4 regions of the Kitasatospora sp. NPDC058063 genome follow, and region 4 is predicted to be linked to each of the others. Evidence: riboswitches for the same ligand, from Rfam matches in the RefSeq annotation. Region 4 holds a riboswitch; each other region holds the start of a gene.
What was found. Region 4 has a riboswitch for cobalamin ahead of ACFVUY_RS14400 (FecCD family ABC transporter permease). Riboswitches for the same ligand answer to the same signal wherever they lie in the genome.

Region 1: another riboswitch for cobalamin. It lies ahead of ACFVUY_RS22775 (prenyltransferase/squalene oxidase repeat-containing protein); the one in region 4 lies ahead of ACFVUY_RS14400 (FecCD family ABC transporter permease).
Region 2: another riboswitch for cobalamin. It lies ahead of ACFVUY_RS22755 (prenyltransferase/squalene oxidase repeat-containing protein); the one in region 4 lies ahead of ACFVUY_RS14400 (FecCD family ABC transporter permease).
Region 3: another riboswitch for cobalamin. It lies ahead of ACFVUY_RS22730 (CoA-acylating methylmalonate-semialdehyde dehydrogenase); the one in region 4 lies ahead of ACFVUY_RS14400 (FecCD family ABC transporter permease).

Annotation. Positions count from the first base shown of each region.
Region 1 is NZ_JBHVSD010000012.1:245,144-249,454, reverse strand. It holds gene ACFVUY_RS22775 (prenyltransferase/squalene oxidase repeat-containing protein) at 1-2,595, opposite strand, end outside; cobalamin riboswitch at 2,701-2,842, opposite strand; cobalamin riboswitch at 2,926-3,003, shown strand; gene ACFVUY_RS22770 (hypothetical protein) at 3,204-4,311, shown strand, end outside.
Region 2 is NZ_JBHVSD010000012.1:239,545-243,855, reverse strand. It holds gene ACFVUY_RS22760 (flagellar hook-length control protein FliK) at 172-651, opposite strand; gene ACFVUY_RS22755 (prenyltransferase/squalene oxidase repeat-containing protein) at 681-1,757, opposite strand; cobalamin riboswitch at 1,854-1,994, opposite strand; partial or broken gene ACFVUY_RS22750 (enoyl-CoA hydratase-related protein) at 2,013-2,405, opposite strand; gene mmsB (3-hydroxyisobutyrate dehydrogenase) at 2,417-3,304, opposite strand; gene ACFVUY_RS22740 (enoyl-CoA hydratase/isomerase family protein) at 3,301-4,311, opposite strand, start outside.
Region 3 is NZ_JBHVSD010000012.1:235,084-239,394, reverse strand. It holds gene ACFVUY_RS22735 (acyl-CoA dehydrogenase family protein) at 1-1,061, opposite strand, end outside; gene ACFVUY_RS22730 (CoA-acylating methylmalonate-semialdehyde dehydrogenase) at 1,058-2,557, opposite strand; cobalamin riboswitch at 2,769-2,960, opposite strand; gene ACFVUY_RS22725 (rhodanese-like domain-containing protein) at 3,332-4,311, opposite strand, start outside.
Region 4 is NZ_JBHVSD010000007.1:179,185-183,495, forward strand. It holds gene ACFVUY_RS14390 (ABC transporter substrate-binding protein) at 1-836, opposite strand, end outside; gene ACFVUY_RS14395 (ABC transporter ATP-binding protein) at 865-1,614, opposite strand; gene ACFVUY_RS14400 (FecCD family ABC transporter permease) at 1,710-2,774, opposite strand; cobalamin riboswitch at 2,882-3,032, opposite strand; gene sodN (superoxide dismutase, Ni) at 3,122-3,517, opposite strand; gene sodX (nickel-type superoxide dismutase maturation protease) at 3,791-4,153, shown strand; gene ACFVUY_RS14415 (CGNR zinc finger domain-containing protein) at 4,150-4,311, opposite strand, start outside.

The DNA.
Region 1 (4,311 bases), on a different contig from region 4:
GGTCGGCGTACCGGTCGCGGTCGCGGTGCCCGTGGGAGTGCCGGTCGGCGTCCCGGTGGGGGTCGGCGTCGGCGTGCCGGCGAGGTTGCGGGACAGCGTGCCGAAGGAGATCCCGGTGGCACCGCCCAGCACCTGCGTGGACGCCCGGACGTCCGAGCCCTGCTGTCCCCCGGAGGCGACGTTGAACCCGCCGTCGCCGTTCTGCTGCCCGGCGAGGAAGTCGAGCGCCTTGGCGATCTGCCCACCGTAGGCGGCCTTGCGCAGCGTCATGCCCTGGACGGCCAGCGCGGCCGAGTTGGTCGAGTCGCCGGCCGCACCGGGGAAGCCGCCGTCGGGCAGCTGCCGCGAGGCGAGCCAGCCGAGCCCCTTGTCGACCGCCTGCGCAGCTTCGTCACCCGGAACCAGGGTCAGGGCCATGACGGCCATCGCCGTGCTGTCCACGTCGGAGTCGCCGGTGGCGGGGATCAGGCTCGGCCAGGAGCCGTCCGGGTGCTGGAGGCCTCTCAGGTAGGCGATCGCAGGGGCGGCGTTGGCGGCGTCCCCGGCCCGGAGCTGGGCCATGACGGCGAGCGCCTGGGAGAACACCGAGGTCGCGTAGACGTAGTTGCCCGGGGCGGCGCAGCCGGTGTTCGCGTCGGCCTTGGTGCACACCAGCGCGGCGAGGGCGGCGATCAGGTCGTGACCGCCGAAGGCGCGCGGGTCGCGGCCGACCACCTCGGCGAGCAGCGCCTCCTTGCCGATCGACCCACCGCCGGCGTACTCGGTACCGATGGCCGTCCAGTCGTTGACGGTGCGCTCGCTCGCGTCCTTGCCCTGCTGGTCCAGGAAGTCGACGATCCGGCGCAGCGCCGCGTCGTCGGTGCCGGTCGCGGCGAGGGCGTAGGCCCCGTCGATGGTCAGGCCGAAGTCGGCGAAGGCCGGGAACCCCTCGTAGTAGTGGCCGTCGATCAGCCGGGCCGGGTCGGTGAGGTAGGCGCTGCCCTTGGCAGCGTCCGGCTTTCGCCCCGCGGGCGTGGTCGGGGGCGTGGTGGCCGGCGTGGTCGGCGTGGTGGTCGGCGGAATGGTGGCGCCGTCCGGGTTGTGCCGGACGCTGGTGAGGTCGGTGCCCGTCAGAGCCAGGATCGCCTGTTCGGTGGCCGCGGCGTCCGGGTCGGTGGTGACCGCATCCGGGCCGAAGCCGCCGTCCTTGTTCTGGCGGGCGGCGAGCCAGGCGGTGGCTGCGGCCCGGCGGGCGCCCTGGCCGGTGGCCTGGAAGGCCTGGGCGGCGCTCGCGGTGCTGGTGGTGTCGCCGGGGGCGCCGACGTACGGGAGGAGGGAGCCGTCCGGCTGCTGGCTCGCCGCCAGCTGGTCGGTGGCCTTCCTCGCCGCCGCCTCGTACCCGGGGGCGGTCCGCAGGGCGAGGACGGCGACGGCGGTGGTGAGCGGGTCCGACTCGCAGTGCTCACCCGCGACGATCATCGAGCCGGCCATGCCGCCGTCGGCGCACTGGAGGGCCGTGAAGCGGGCGAGCGCCGGCGCGGGCGGGGTGACGCCGGCGCGCTGGAGCGCGATGACGCCGAGGGACTGGACCCAGGGCGAGGCCGCGCCGAGGAAGTCCCCGGCGGCCGTGCAGTTGCCGTTCTCCCCGGCTGCGGTGCAGACGTGGTCGGTGAGCGCGGCGATCAGGTCCCGCCCGCCGAAGGTGCGCGGGTCGCGGCCGGTGCTCTCGGCGACGAGGGCCAGCAGCGCGGCGGCCCGCGTGTCGGGCGTGCCGGTGGGGCCGGCGGGGTGGAGGAACGCGTCGGTGTGGTCGGCGAGGAAGCCGACGACCTTCCGCAGCGCCGGGTCCTGCGTGCCCGCGGCGGCGAGCGCGATGGCGGTGAGAGCGGTCCGGGGGTAGTCCGGCCCCGGGGCGGCCCAGTTCTCCATGTGGTCGCCGCCGACCAGTTGTCCGGCCAGCCAGGCCGCGGCCGCGGCCGGGTCGCCGGTGGCACTGGGACCGGTCGGGCTCGCGGACGGCGAAGGGGTCGCGGAGGGCGAGGGGCCGCCGGCCTTGGCCCGGACGGAGTCCAGGGTGAAGCTCGGCGCCCCGCTGGTGCCCCCGATGTCGGTGCCGCCGTACACCCAGGCCTCGACCTCACCGGGCTTGGGCTGCTGCGTGCCGGCGCCGAACCGGCTGTAGGACCAGGTCTGTTGGCCGGGTGCGGCGATCCAGTACGACCAGTACGCGGTGGCCTGCGGGGTGTTGACGCACGGCTCCTCGGCCGGAGTCGGGTACTGGACACCGCCGTTGAAGGTCCCGGTGCCGAGTCGGCAGATGAAGGCGGGCCCGTCGTGCTCGGTTCCGGTCGTGGTGAATCCCGCGTTGTGCAGCAGGTTCATGCCCGTCGTGGGGTGGGCGTCACAGCCCCGGACGACCCCGCCGCCCCAGTGGCTGAAGTCGACGGCGACGATCGCGCCCGTCGTCGCCGTGCACTGCTCGATCGGATCGGCTGCCGCGGAGCCGGGGTGGCCCAGCAGGACGGTTCCTCCCGCGGCCACCGCGACGGCCGTGGTGACCAGAAGCGAGCCCAGTTCTCTGCTTCTGTGACGCGTAGGACTGCTGCTGACCCTCACCGGCGACTCCCCGATCGGTCGTCGGGGTCCCACGACGCAGCCGACGGCTCTCCCCGGTACGGGGGCCCGTCGCGACCGCGTCGTAGTCCACGACGACGCATGCACTCAAGAACAAGGCCCCGGCGCAGGCATTCCGGCTCACCGGCCCTTGCGGGCGGGTCTACGGTTGCGGGTCAGCGCCGGAATCGGACCGGCTTCCCCTGACTGCCGAGGATTAAAAAGCGGTTCATCACACCATGTGCTCGGAGCCATCGTCAACGAGTCGTCATGTCGCTTTCGCCACCTCGTAGATCCGTTCACGGGTGCGGTAACGTCCGCGGTGGCCGAGCGGGGGAATCCGGTGCGAATCCGGAGCTGACGCGCAGCGGTGTGGGGCGGTGGTTGCACCGGCCCCGAGCCCGAATGCCCGCGCGGTCGTGCAGCACCAGCACCAGCCAGCCCACGCGATCCGGGCGGCCGCCGCCCCGTACCGCCGCGCTCCTGGAACGAGTGCGCCGGGACCCGGGGCAGGACCGGCGCGCCCGTCACCCCAAGGAGCCCGTTCCGTGTCCGTTCCCGCGCACTCGCGCTTCGTCCCCTCACGTCTCGCTTCCGCGGCGACCGTCTCGATGGCCGCCGGCGCCCTCCTGATGTCGGCCGTCCCTGCGCACGCCACCGCCTCGCCGAGCCAGATAGCCACCTCCAGAAGCACCGGCGTCACGTACCTCAAGTCCCTCCAGGCCGCCGACGGCAGCTACGTCACCGGCGGCGGGCTCTCCAACGAGTGGGCCTTCGGCGCGCTCGCCGCCGCCGGCACCGCCGCGGCCGATGTCACCCCTGGCGGCGACACGAGCAAGAACGCGCGCCTGGTCTACCGCAACCAGCTCGCCGCGAGCAGCTGGCCGAGCACCTCGCCGGTCGTCACCGACTACGAGCGCGGCATCCTCAACTCCTACGCGGCCGGCATCGACCCCGCGCGGATCGGCCCGGGCCGCAACCTCGTGGCCGACCTCGCCGCCTACTGGCAGACCGCCGAACCCGGCTACTACGGCCCGTCCGCGAACTTCAACGGGACCGTCTTCGGCCTGCTCGCCCTCGGCGGCGCCAAGACCCGGAGCGGCGGACAACGCGTCCCGCAGGCCCTGCTGAACGCCTCGGTCGCGGCCGTGCGCGCCAACCAGCACAACGACGGCGGCTGGAACTACAGCAAGGCCGCCGGGGACCCGACGGCGCTCGCCCAGGGCAGCGACATCGACATGACCGGTGCCGCCATGGCCTCGCTGTGTGCCGGCGGCGTCCCGAACACCGACGCCGCGGTCGTGGCCGCGAAGAACTTCCTCAAGGGCAAGCTCGCCTCCTCCGGCGCCTTCAACGCCATGTTCGGCGTCAACACCGACTCCAACGGCTGGGCCGTGTCCGGTCTCAACGCCTGCGGCATCAACCCCCAGGGCACCGACTTCACCAGCGGTACCGGCAAGACCCCGCTCGACTTCCTCATCGCCCAGCAGTTCAAGCCCGGCGGCGGCTTCAAGTACCTGCCCACCGACACCTCCCCGTCCCCCTACGCCTCCGTCGACGGCCTGCGCGCCGTCGTCGGCGCCGGGTTCACCGCCACCCCGCCGACACCGACCACCTCGGGCGAGCCCGTCTGGGCCGCCACCGGCGACTTCACCGCGGGTACGGCCGCGAAGCTCGCCCTGGTCGTCGACGACGGCACCAGCAACCTCAAGGTCTGCG
Region 2 (4,311 bases), on a different contig from region 4:
ATGGATGGCAGGCTGCTACGTGGGTGTGGCGAGCCTGCTGGCGGGGCTGGGCGGGCTGGGCGTGCTGTACGACCACCTCGTCCGGCGCCGGCGGGCACCCCACGCCTGACCCCTGTGCCCCGGCCTCCCTCATCGGGGAGGCCGGGGCGTCGACGTGTACGGGCAGACGGGTCAGGGGGCGGTGATGCCCGGCTGCGCGCCGGCGCCGAAGGACCAGCCCTCGACGTCTCCGGGTGCCGGGTTGTAGCTGCCGGCACCGAGGCTGCTGTACGACCAGGGGCCGCCGTGCTGGGCGTGCCAGTACGACCAGTAGGCGCTGCCGGTGGGGTTGGTGCAGGTCGTCGGCAGGGCGTTGATGGTGCAGACGAAGCCCGGGTAGCGCGGGTGGAAGGCGTACGAGAATCCGGCGCCGGTGAGCGCGGCGAGGCCGCTGGCCGGGTCACCGGGCGCGCACCCGGTCTGGACGCCGCCGCCGACGGCGGTGAAGTCGACCACGACGGTGACTCCGGTGGTCCCGCTGCAAGCGACCGCCTGCGCCTGCGGGGCCTGGACGGCGGAGACGCCGAGCAGTCCGGCGGTGAGGGCGGCGGCCGCGGCGATCGAGCCGAGCGTACGGCGGGCCGGGCGGGCCACCATGAAGGTGTCGGTCATCGGTGAAATCCTCCTGATGTCAGGTGTGTTCAGCGCGTGGCCGGGGTCGGGCAGGCCAGGGTGGGCGCGTCCGGGCGGGCCCCGGCGGCGGAGAGCGTGGCCAGCGGGGTACCCGCGAGGCCGAGGACGGCCTGCGCGGTGGCCCGGGCGCCGTTGCCCGCGTTGAAGCCGGACGCGTCGTAGACGACGGCGCCACGGAGCGCCGGGTCGGCGGCGCAGCCCTGCTGGAACTTCACCAGCCGGCCCCAGCCCTTGAGGCCGGAGCCGAGGCGTCCACCGGAGAGCAGCGCCTGGGTGGCCAGGCCCGTGCTGTTGGCGTTGGAGGTGGTCGACCCGGCGGCCGCGAACCCGCCGTCGGCGTTCTGGTGGGCGGTGAGCCAGCCGAGGCCCGCGTTCGCCTTGGCGGTGCGGCCGGTGGCGGCGAGGGCCTGGGCGGCCAGGGCGGTGGCGTCCGGGTCGCTGGTGCAGGCGGCCTGGCCGAAGGAGACGGGGAAGCCCCCGTCCGCGCACTGGCTGTTGGCGAGGTAGTCCACGGCCGCCGCCGGGGCGTCACCGGGCGTGCGGTGCAGGGCGATCAGGGCCAGCGACTGGCCGAAGGCGTTGCTGTAGTCGCCCCACTGCGAGCGGTCGGAGAAGCGGCCTTCGGCGGTCTGCAGCGAGCGCAGCCGGGCCGGCAGGTCGACTCCGCCGAAGGCCGTCGGGTTCCCGCCGCGCACCTCGACGGCGAGCAGCAGCTTGGCGGTCGCGCCCGCGTAGGCCTCGGTGGTGCCGTCGCCGAGGTAGCCGCCGATGATCTCGGGCTTCGCCAGCCAGGCGGTGGCCTTCGCGGCGGCCTCGTCGGAGCTGTGCGACGCGGCGAAGGCCAGCACGGCATCGATGGTCAGGCCCTGGTCGGGGTAGGCGGTCCCGTTGAAGACGGACTCGAAGTGGTCGCCGTCGACGAGCTGGCGGGCCAGCCAGCCACCCGCGGCGGCGTCGGGACGGACCGTCGGCGACGACGTCGAGGTGGCGGGAGCAGCGTGGGCGGCGGTGGCCGCCGGGAGTGCGGTGGCGAGCGTGAGGGCGGGTATCGCGAGCAGACCGAGGGAGCGGCGAACAGCGGGCATGGGATGCCTTTCCGGGCCTGGGCGCAGGGGCCCGGAAGGCGTCGGCGAGCGCCGAGGGGCCAGCGGGCTCCGGCCCGCAGACCACGACGGGAGGAGGGGTGACACACCTCCGCCGACGGGTACTCGGGCTCGCCGCCGACGCGGGGTCGGCGGCCTACCGTTGCGGGTCAGCGCCGGATTCGAACCGGACTTCCCCCAGCGGCGGAGTCACAACATGACGGCCCATCATGGCGATGCCCGAACAGCGGGTCAAGGGATCCCGGGCCCGGACCCGGATGCCACGCGCGCCGCGGTGTCCGCCGCCACCAGGACGTCGCACATCATCGCCAACTCGCAACCGCCGCCCAGCGCGTAGCCCGCGACGGCCGCCACCACGGGCTTGCGCAGGGCGGCGAAGCGGTCCCAGGCGGCGAACCAGTCGCCGAGGTAGGCGTCGACGAACTCGAGGGACTGCATCTCCTTGATGTCCGCGCCGGCCGCGAAGGCCTTCTCCGAACCGGTGACCACCAGACAGCCGATCTCCGGGGCGCGGTCGAAGGTGGCCGCGGCCGCGACCACCTCGTTCATCAGCTGGGTGTTCAGCGCGTCGAGCGCCTTCGGGCGGTCGAGCGTGATCAGCCCGACCCGGCCCTTGCGTTCGACCAGGATCGTCTCCTACGTCATGCGGTGTCCTTCCCGAGGGTGGTGATGATCGCCGAGAAGTCCAGGCCCGAGCCTTCGGACGACGCGAAGTCCGCGTACAACTGCGCTGCCTTGCGCCCGAGTTCCGTGGGCAGGCCCGCGGCTTCGGCCGCGCCGGCGGCCAGTCCGAGGTCCTTGGCCATCAGGGCGGCGGCGAACCCGGCGGCGTAGTCGCGGTTGGCCGGGCTGGCCGGCACCGGCCCGGGGACGGGACAGTTGCTGGTGAGCGCCCAGCACTGCCCGGAGGCGGTGGAGGCCACGTCGAACAACGCCTGGTGGCTGAGCCCGAGGCTCTCGCCGAGCACGAAGGCCTCGCTGACCGCGATCATCGAGATGCCGAGGATCATGTTGTTGCAGACCTTCGCCGCCTGGCCGGCACCGGCCGCGCCGCAGTGCACCACCTTGCGCCCCATGACCGCCAACACGGGCTTGACCGCGGCGAATTCGGCCTCTTCGGCGCCGACCATGAAGGTCAGGCTCGCAGCCGTCGCGCCGACCACCCCACCGGAGACCGGCGCGTCCACCGCGCGCTGCCCGGCACGTACGGCCAGGTCGTGCGCCTCCCTGGCGTCGGCGACGTCGATCGTGGAGCAGTCCACGAAGAGGGTGCCCGGACGGGCTGACGGCAGCAGCTCCGCGTAGGCGGCCAGGACGTGGCGGCCGGCCGGCAGCATGCTGATGACGACGTCGGCCTGTCGGGCCGCCGCGGCGGCGGAGGCCGCCGGGCGGACGCCGGCCGTCTCCGCTTGCCGCAGCGCCTCCGGCGCGAGGTCGTAGCCGGTCACCTGATGTCCGGCCTCGACGAGGTTGGCGGCCATCGGGCCGCCCATGTTGCCCAGTCCGATGAATCCGATGGTGAGGGTCACCAGCGCTCCAGGGGGGTTGTGGTGGCAAGGCCGAGTTCGCGCTCGCCGAGCGGGGCGAAGTAGCGGGCCACGGTGGCGGGTTCGACGGCGCTCAGCGTCGCCGGACGCCATCGTGGCGAACGGTCCTTGTCGATCACCTGGGCCCGGATGCCCTCGGCGAGGTCCGGCGTGGCGAGCGCCGCGCAGGAGGTGCGGTACTCCTGGTCGAGGACGGCCTCCAGCGGGCCGAGTGCCCGGGCCCGGCGCAGCGCGGCGAGCGTCGCCTTCACGGCGGTCGGGGAGTTGGCGGCGATCCGGTCGACGGCCTTCTTCGCCTCGGGTTCGCCGCTCTCCCGCAGCCGGTCCAGGATCTCCTCCACGGTTCCGGCCGCGTAGCAGCTGTCGATCCACCCGCGTCGGTCGGCCAGCGCACCGGTCGGCGCGGGCTCGACGTTCCGTTCGAGGGCGTCGTGGACGGGCAGTTCGGCCAGGTCGTCCAGCAGGGCGGGCAGTCGTTCAGCGGGGACGAAGTGGTCGGCGAGCCCGCACAGCAGGGCGTCGGCGGCACCGACGGAACCCGCGGTGAGGGCGAGGTGGGTGCCGAGCTCCCCGGGGGCGAGGGCGAGCAGGTAGGTGCCGCCGACGTCGGGGACGAAGCCGATGCCGGCCTCCGGGAGGGCGACGCGCGTGCTCTCGGTGACGATCCGGACGCTGCCGTGGGCGGAGACGCCGACCCCGCCGCCCATCACGATGCCGCTCATGAGCGCGACGTAGGGCTTGGGGTAGCGGGCGATCCGGGCGTTGAGGCGGTACTCGTCTCGCCAGAACTCCTCGACGGCGCCCGGATCGCCGCCGGTGGCGGCGCGGTGGATGGCGACGATGTCGCCGCCCGCGCAGAAGGCCCGCTCGCCGGCGCCCGTGACGACGACGGTGTCGACCCGGTCGTCGCCCTCCCAGGCGTCCAGGGCTTCGGAGATCGTCCGCACCATGCCGTGGGTGAGGGCGTTCAGCGCAGCGGGGCGGTTGAG
Region 3 (4,311 bases), on a different contig from region 4:
ACGATCTTCTCGATGCCGAACTCGGCCAGGTAGCCGTAGCCACCGTGCAGTTGGAGGGCCTGGTTGGCCACCTCGAAGCCGGTGTCGGTGGCGTAGCGCTTGGCCATGGCGCACAACTGCGGCGCCCGGGGGTCGCCCCGGTCCAGCGCCGCGGCGGCTCTCCACAGCAGCGCCCGGGCGGCCTCCAACTCCGTGGCCATGTCGGCGAGTCGGAACTGCAGGGCCTGGGCGTGCAGCAGCCTGGCGCCGAACGCCTCGCGATCCGCCAGGTGGCGGGTGGCCCGCTCCAGCGCGTGTTGTGCGCCGCCCAGGGAGCAGGCGGCGATGCCGAGCCGGCCGCCGTTCAGCCCGTTCATCGCGATCCGGAAGCCCTCGCCCTCCGCGCCGAGGAGGCGGTCGGCGGGCAACCGGACCCCGTCCAGCAGTACCTGGCGGGTCGGCTGGGCGTTCCAGCCCATCTTCTTCTCGTCGGGCCCGAAGGCGACCCCCGGGTCGTCGCGCTCGACGACGAACGCGGAGATCCCGTCCGGCCCGGGGGCACCGGTCCGGGCCAGCACCACGTACACCTGCGAGGCTCCCGCGCCGGAGATGAACTGCTTGACGCCGTCCAGCACCCAGTGGTCGCCGTCGCGCACGGCCCGGGTGGCGATCGCGGCCGCGTCGGAGCCGGCACCGGGCTCGGTCAGGCAGTAGCTGCCCAGGTGCTCGGCCGTGCAGAGCGCGGACAGCCAGCGAGCGCGCTGCGCGTGCGTGCCGTAGCGGTCGAGCATCCAGGCGACCATGTTGTGGATGGACAGGTAGGCGGCGATGGACGGGCAGCCGGTGGCGAGTGCCTCGAAGGCCACCACGCCGTCCAGCCGGGAGAGTTCGGAGCCGCCCGCGCCCTCCCGGACGTACACACCGGCCAGACCCAGGTCGGCTGCCTTGCGCAGCACGTCCACCGGGAAGTGCTTGGCCTGGTCCCACTCCACGGCGTGCGGCGCGAGGTACTCCTCGGCGAAGGCCCGGGTGGTCCGGGCGATGGCGCGCTGGTCCTCGGTGAGGTCGTGCATCGCGCTCATCCCATCGTCGGCATGGTGAAGCTCGCGCCCTCCTTGACCCCGGAGGGCCAGCGCGAGGTGACGGTGCGGGTGCGGGTGTAGAAGCGGATCGCGTCCGGCCCGTGCTGGTTGAGGTCCCCGAAGCCGGAGCGCTTCCAGCCGCCGAAGGTGTGGTACGCGATCGGCACCGGGATCGGCACGTTGACCCCGACCATGCCGGTGTTCACCCGGCGGGCGAAGTCCCGGGCGGTGTCGCCGTCCCGGGTGTAGATGGCCACGCCGTTGCCGAACTCGTGCTCACTGGGCAGCCGCAGCGCCTCCTCGTAGTCGGCGGCACGCACCACGGTCAGCACCGGGCCGAAGATCTCCTCCCGGTAGATCCGCATGCCGGGCGTGACCCGGTCGAAGAGGGTGGCGCCCAGGAAGTAGCCGTCCTCGTGCCCCTCCAGGCGGAAGTCCCGTCCGTCCACGACGAGTTCGGCGCCCTCCTCGACCCCGAGGTCCAGGTAGCCGCGGACCCGGTCCAGCGCGTCACGGCCCACCAGCGGGCCGAAGTCCGCCGCCGGGTCGTCCGAGCGTCCGACCTTGAGCGCGCCGATCCGCTCGACCAGCTTCGCCACCAGGGCGTCCGCGGTCTCCTCCCCCACCGGGACGGCCACCGAGATCGCCATGCACCGCTCGCCGGCCGATCCGTACCCGGCGCCGACCAGCGCGTCGGCCGCCTGGTCGAGGTCGGCGTCCGGCATCACGATCATGTGGTTCTTGGCGCCGCCGAAGCACTGCGCCCGCTTCCCGTGCGCGGCGGCGGTGGCGTACACGTACTGGGCGACCGGTGTGGAGCCGACGAAGCCGAGGGCCTGCACCCGCGGGTCCTCCAGCAGGGTGTCCACGGCCTCCTTGCCGCCGTTGACCACGTTGAGCACGCCCGGCGGCAGCCCGGCCTCCAGGAACAGCTCGGCCAGCCGCAGCGGCACCGAGGGATCGCGCTCCGAGGGCTTGAGCACGAAGGCGTTTCCGCAGGCCAGCGCAGGCGCGGCCTTCCAGAGCGGGATCATCGCCGGGAAGTTGAACGGCGTGATGCCCGCGACCACGCCGAGCGGCTGGCGCATCGAGTAGACGTCGATGCCGGTGCCCGCGTTGTCGCTGAACTCGCCCTTCAGCAGGTGCGGGATCCCGGCGGCGAACTCCACGACCTCCAGCCCGCGTTGGAGGTCGCCGTGGGCGTCGGCCACGGTCTTGCCGTGCTCGGCGGAGAGCAGCCGGGCCAGTTCCTCCTTCTCCTGCTCGACCAGCTGGAGGAAGCGCAGCAGGACGCGGGCCCGCCGCTGCGGGTTCCAGGCGGCCCACGCGGGCTGGGCCTGCGCGGCGTCGGCGATCACCGCCTCGACCTCGGCGCGGCTCGCCAGGGGCACCCGGGCCTGCACCCGGCCGGTGTTGGGGTCGTACACGTCGCCGAAGCGACCGGAGGTGCCGACAGTGGGCTTTCCGGCGATGAAGTGGGTCAGTTCTCGGACCATCGGTTCCTTCTCTCGACAGGGGTGGGGAGAGGAGGAATGGAGGCCGCCGCCGACGGTCGGGCGCACGGTGATGCGGCCCCGCAACGTCACGGTGGCGGTGGCATGACGTACCGTCAGAGCAGGTGGGCTCCGACAGCCGTCGGCACAGGACAGCCAGGAGCAGCGGAACGGGAGCAGCCCGGAGTCATGCGTGTCGTCTCCATCCTCGTGGAAAACACGGATCACCCGCGGCCGGTATCCTGACTCCCGGATCACCGCACGCCCTCAGGCCTTCCCGGCTGGCTGCCAGTGGCCGTCATCTGCGAGGACGGACTCCCCGGTCACAGTGGCGGGACCGTGCCGGACTCACACCGGCTTCCCTGACACCGCGGACCTGTCATCGACCATATAGTTGGACGTCCTAGTAAGTCCAGGGATTCGTGCTCGCGTCGCACCATCGGGATCTCGCCACGCCGAGCTCTCCCCGGCCTCGTTCCGGAGCCTGGCGCCCAGGACCCGAAGCAGACCGGCCTGCAAACGGGGCCTGGGCGAGTGCCATCCCGATCTACTGCAACAGCTCGTCCGAGCCGGCAGCCCGCAACACCCGATGCTCGCTGCTGAAGCAGACGTGCGACGAGGGGGATGCCGGCACTTCCCCGGGCCGGACCATCGGCACCAGCACGGTCGCGACGCTCGCCGGACTCCAGGACCGGGATCGTGTCCTGAAGTCCCGTGGCGGGCGCGGCTTCGGGAGCACTCCGGGACCCCGACGGGGGTGGCCCGGGGCAGCTGGGTTCAGACCTGGGCGGGGTGGGTGAGGGTGTGCCAGGCGGCGTAGCCGCCGAGGAGGTCGGAGACCTCGGTGTGGCCGTGGTGGCGCAGCAGGCTGGCGGCGATGGAGGAGCGGTGGCCGCTGGCGCAGTGGACGACGAGGGGGCGGTCGGTGGGGATCTCGTCGAGGCGGCCGGGGAGTTCGGTCAGGGGGATGTGCAGGGATTCTTCGATGGAGCCGGTTTCGCGCTCGCCGCAGGTGCGCACGTCCAGGACGGTGGGGGGCTGCTCGTCGGCGAGGGCGGTGCGGAGCCGGTCGGCGGTGAGGCGGCCGGCGGGGGTGACCTCGTCGGCGAGGGCGGGCAGGGCGTTGCCGGGGTTGCGCAGGTAGCCGGCGATGTGGTCGAAGCCGATGCGGGCGAGGCGGGTGATGACCTCGCCCTCGCGGTCCTGCGGGGCGATGATCGCGATGCTGCTGTCGGGGGTGAGGACGGTGCCGGCCTGTTCGGCGAAGCGGCCGTCGACGGGGACGTTGATGGCGCCGCGGATGTGTCCCGCGCCGAACTCCTGGGGGCTGCGGGCGTCGAGGACGACGGCGCCTGCGGAACGGGCCTCCTTGAAGCCTTCGGGGCACAGGGGGCGGGCTGCGTTCGTGGGATCCAGCAGCGGGCGGTCCTGCCGGTTGAGGGCGGCGTCGTGGCCGAAGTAGGCGGGGGCGGTGGACTGGCCGGCGGTGACGATGCGGACGAAGGTGTCCTGGTCCATGGGCCGGCAGGCGTAGTTGGTCAGTCGCTGCGCCCCGATGGTGGACTGGCGGTCGGCGGAGAGGTTCTTGCCGCAGGCCGAGCCGGCACCGTGGGCGGGGAAGACGAGGGTCTCGTCGGGCAGGCCCATCAGCTTGTGGTGGACGCTGTCGTAGAGCATCGCGCCGAGTTCCTCGGCGGTGACGCCGGCCGAGGCGAGCAGGTCGGGGCGGCCGACATCGCCGATGAACAGCGCGTCGC
Region 4 (4,311 bases):
CGCTTCTCCTCGGCCCCGGGCGTCGCGTAGTCGTTGATCACGATCACCTCCGGGTCGCGCTGCACCACGCCCTCCCAGCCGGCCGTGACCCAGGTGTCGGCGAGGTCGCCCATGATGTTGCTCCCGCCGGCCTTGGCGATGATCTCGTTGGCGGCGGCGAACTTCCCGGCGGTGTACGGCTTGTCCTGCCCGCTGTCGTACAGGAAGACGGACGGGCGGCGCTCGGGCTGCGGGACAGCGGCGATCTGCGCCTTGAAGTCCGCGATCAGTTTGTCGGAGCGGTCCTTGACGTCGAAGATCTCGCCGAGGTTGGCCAGGTCGGTGTAGAGGGCCTCCAGCGGGTCCATCACGCCGCGCTCGGTGCCCTTGCCGCTGCGGCAGGACTCGCTGAGCACGTACGAGTCGACGCCGAGCGCCTTGAACGCCTGCGGGGTGACGCCGGAGCCCTCGTCGAAGCCGTAGTGCCAGCCGGCGAGGACCAGGTCGGCCCGGGCGTCCAGGGCGATCTCCTTGGTGAGCACCTTCTTGGAGAGCCAGGTGGTCTGCTGGTAGCCGTCCTTCCAGGCCACCTTGTCGATCCGGCCCTTGTCGTCGGGCATCACGTAGCCGGCCATCCGGTCGGCGAGGCCGAGGGAGAGCATCAGCTCGGTGATGTTGACGTCGTTGGTCACCACCCGGGCGGGCTTCTGCGCGAAGGTGAGCTTCTGCCCGCAGTTGTCCACCGTCACCGGGTAGTGGGCGGAGGCGGTGGCGGCCTCCTTCGGGGCGATCTCGGCGCCGCAGGCGGTGAGTCCGAGGACGAGCAGGGCGGCGGTGGCAACGGCCTTGGTGCGCAAGGTGGTTCCTCTGGGCAGGCGGGACGGGTCAGGAGGAGGGGGCGAGCCGGTCGAACAGCAGCTGGAGGGCGCCGGTCTCCGGGTGCCGCACCGGGGTGGCGCGGACGCCGAACACCTCGGCCAGCAGGGCGGGGCGGAGCACCTCGTGGGGCGGGCCGGAGGCGACGATCCGCCCGGCCCGCAGCACGTAGACCAGGTCGCAGTGGCCGGCCGCCAGGTTGAGGTCGTGCAGCGCGGTGAGCACCGTCGGGCCGGCCTCGCGGGCGAGCGCGAGCACCTCCAACTGGTGGGCGATGTCGAGGTGGTTGGTGGGTTCGTCCAGCACCAGCAGGCGCGGTTCCTGGACCAGCGCGCGGGCGAACAGCACCCGCTGCTTCTCGCCCCCGGACAGGCTCAGGAAGCCGCGCTCGGCGAGGTGCCCGGCCCGGACCTTGCGCAGTGCCCCGGCGCAGCGCTCCGCGTCCCCGTCGGCCGGGGAGCCGAAGCCGCGGCGGTGCGGCAGCCGGCCCATGGCGACCACCTCGGCGACGGTGAAGTCGAACTCGGCGGAGTGCTCCTGGGTCAGCGCGGCCACCCGGCGGGCCGTGTCGCGGGCGCTCAGGGCGTGCAGGTCGTCGCCGGCCAGCCGGACCACGCCGCCGGCCGGCTTCAGCACCCGGTAGACGCAGCGCAGCAGGGTCGACTTGCCGCTGCCGTTCGGGCCGACCAGCCCGACCACCTGCCCGGCGGCGGCCGCCAGGTTCACCTCGTGGACCAGCCGGGTGCCGGCCAGCTCCACCGAGACGGCGTCGACGGCGAGGTCCTGGGCCCGCGCCGGGGTGGGCGCGGCCGGGTCGGTCGGGTCGGCCGGGCCGGCCGCCGTGGTCACGTCGGTCACCGGGTTCCTCCGAGGGCCTGGCCGCGGCGGCGCATCATCAGCAGGAAGGCGGGCACGCCGAGCACCGCGGTGAACACACCGACGGGCAGTTCGGCGGGTGCCAGCAGGGTGCGCGAGGCGATGTCCACCCAGACCAGCAGCAGTGCCCCGGCGAGCGGCGCGATCACCAGCACCCGGCGGTGCCCGGCGCCGACCAGCATCCGCGCCAGGTGCGGCATCAGCAGTCCGACGAAGCCGATCGCCCCGCTGACCGCGACCACGGTGCCGGTGACGGCGGCCGTCACCACGAACAGCTCGCGGCGCAGCCGGTCCGGGTCCACGCCGAGCGAGGCGGAGGTCTCGTCGCCCATGGCGAGCGCGTCCAGCCGCCCGGCGGCGCAGGCCAGGTACGCGAGCCCGGCCACCACCGTGACGGCGGCGATCGGCACCTTGCCCCAGGTGGCGCCGCCGAGGCTGCCGAGCAGCCACATCATGGCGCCCCGGGCGGCCTCGCCGCGGTCGGCGGCGAAGACCATCAGGGTGGTGGCGGCGGAGAAGCCGTAGGACAGGGCGGTGCCGGTGAGCACCAGGCGCAGCGGGGTGAGTCCGTACGCGGTGCGGGCGGCGAGGTAGACGAGCGTCATGGCGGCCAGCGCGGAGCCGAAGGCGGAGGCGGAGATCGCCCACACCCCGAGCGAGGCGAAGGCGCCGAAGAGCAGGACGGCGTTGGCGCCGACGGCCGCGCCGGAGGAGATGCCGAGCACGAAGGGGTCGGCCAGCGCGTTGCGCACCAGGGCCTGGACGGCGACCCCGCAGGCGGCGAGTCCGGCGCCGACGACGGCGGCCAGCACGGTGCGCGGCAGCCGGATCTCCCAGACGATCGCGTACGCGGCCGCCTCGCCCGCGTCCAGCCGTCCGCCCGTCAGCCCGGCGCCCAGCAGCCGCAGCACCCGGGGCAGGCCGAGTCCGGAGGAGCCGAGGGCGACCCCGCAGAGCAGCGACAGCAGCAGGGCGGCGACGAGGCCGGCGGCGAGCGGGACGACGGGTATTCGACGGGTGGGCGGGCCGACTGCACGGTCCACGACTGCACGGTCCACGGGTGCGCCTTGCCTCGGGCCGCGGGTGCGCCGGGGCGGGCGCCGGCCGAAGGCGTGCCGCGGCGCCGTTCCCCTCGCAGTCCGCGGCGAGTTGTCGGGAGTTCAGCGGCCGGGGGCGATCGGGCTGGCGCGGGCCGTACGGGCTGGTACGGGCCGTGCTCACCGTTGCGGGTCAGCGCCGGATTCACACCGGACTTCCCCCTCGGACGCCCTGGCAGCATAACAGCCACTCAGGGCAGGCAACCCTTACCGGCCCTGGGTGGGACCGGGAACGCGCGACCGCCCCCGTCCGGCGGTGCGGACGGGGGCGGTCGGGTGGCGACGCGTCAGGCTCAGGCCTGCTTGGTCTCCCAGAAGATCTTGTCGACCTCGGCGATCAGGTCCAGCAGGGCCTGGCCGGTGGCCGGGTCGGTGGACGCCTTGGCGGCCGAGGCGGCCTTCAGGGTGTCGTTGATCAGCTGGTGCAGCTGCGGGTACTTCTCGAAGTGCGGGGCCTTGAAGTAGTCGCTCCACAGCACCGAGATGTGGTGCTTGACGGCCTCGGCGCGCTGCTCCTTGATGATGATGGCGCGGGCGCGGAAGTGCGGGTCCTCGTTGGCCTGGTACTTCTCCTGGGTGGCCTTGACCGACTCGGCCTCCAGCTTGGCCTGAGCCGGGTCGTACACGCCGCAGGGCAGGTCGCAGTGGGCGTGGGCGGTGGCGCGAGGTGCAAACAGACGAGAGAACATGGGAGTCCTTCCTTAGATCGTCTTCCCGCGCCCGAGATTACCCTTCCGGCCTCGCCGTTTCGCGATCGGGCGGCGGGCCTAGGGCAAAAGACGGACCAGGAACCGGGGTAATCCGGACATCGGACCGGTGACGGTCCGTACGGCAGACTGGGGGCGGGCGGAGCAGGAGGAGGAGTCGTGGCGCGGAGCACGCGACCGCAGGGCGCCGGGGCCGGGGGGCCGGACCGGGGCGGCGCGCTGCCGTTCGGACTGATCGACGTGGCGGGGCCGTCGATGGTCCCGACCCTGCGCGAGGGCGACCAGCTGCTGGTCCGCTACGGCGCGCCGATCCGGCCGGGCGCGGTGGTGGTCTTCCGGCACCCCTTCCAGCAGGACCTGCTCGTGGTGAAGCGGGCCGCCGAGCGCCGGGCCACGGGCTGGTGGCTGCTCTCCGACAACCGCCCGGTGGACAGCGACAGCCGCAGCTACGGCGCCGTGCCGGACGAGCTGATGCTCGGCCGGGTGCTGCTGCGGCTGCGTCCGAGCCCGGTCTGGCTGGCGCCGGGGCGCCGGCTGGAGCGGCTGCTGCTCACCCCGCGGCTGGCCCGGGTGCCGGGCCTCGCCCGCCGGCTCGGCGCCTGGGTGGAGGACGTCTAGGACGCGTGGCCCCGGGCCGCCGCCTCCGCCTCCTGGCGCTTGCGGGCGCGGTAGGCGGCCACGTTGGCGCGGGTCGCGCAGCGGTCCGAGCAGTAGCGGCGGGAGCGGTTGGTCGAGGTGTCCAGGTAGGCGTTGCGGCAGGGCGCGGCCTGGCAGAT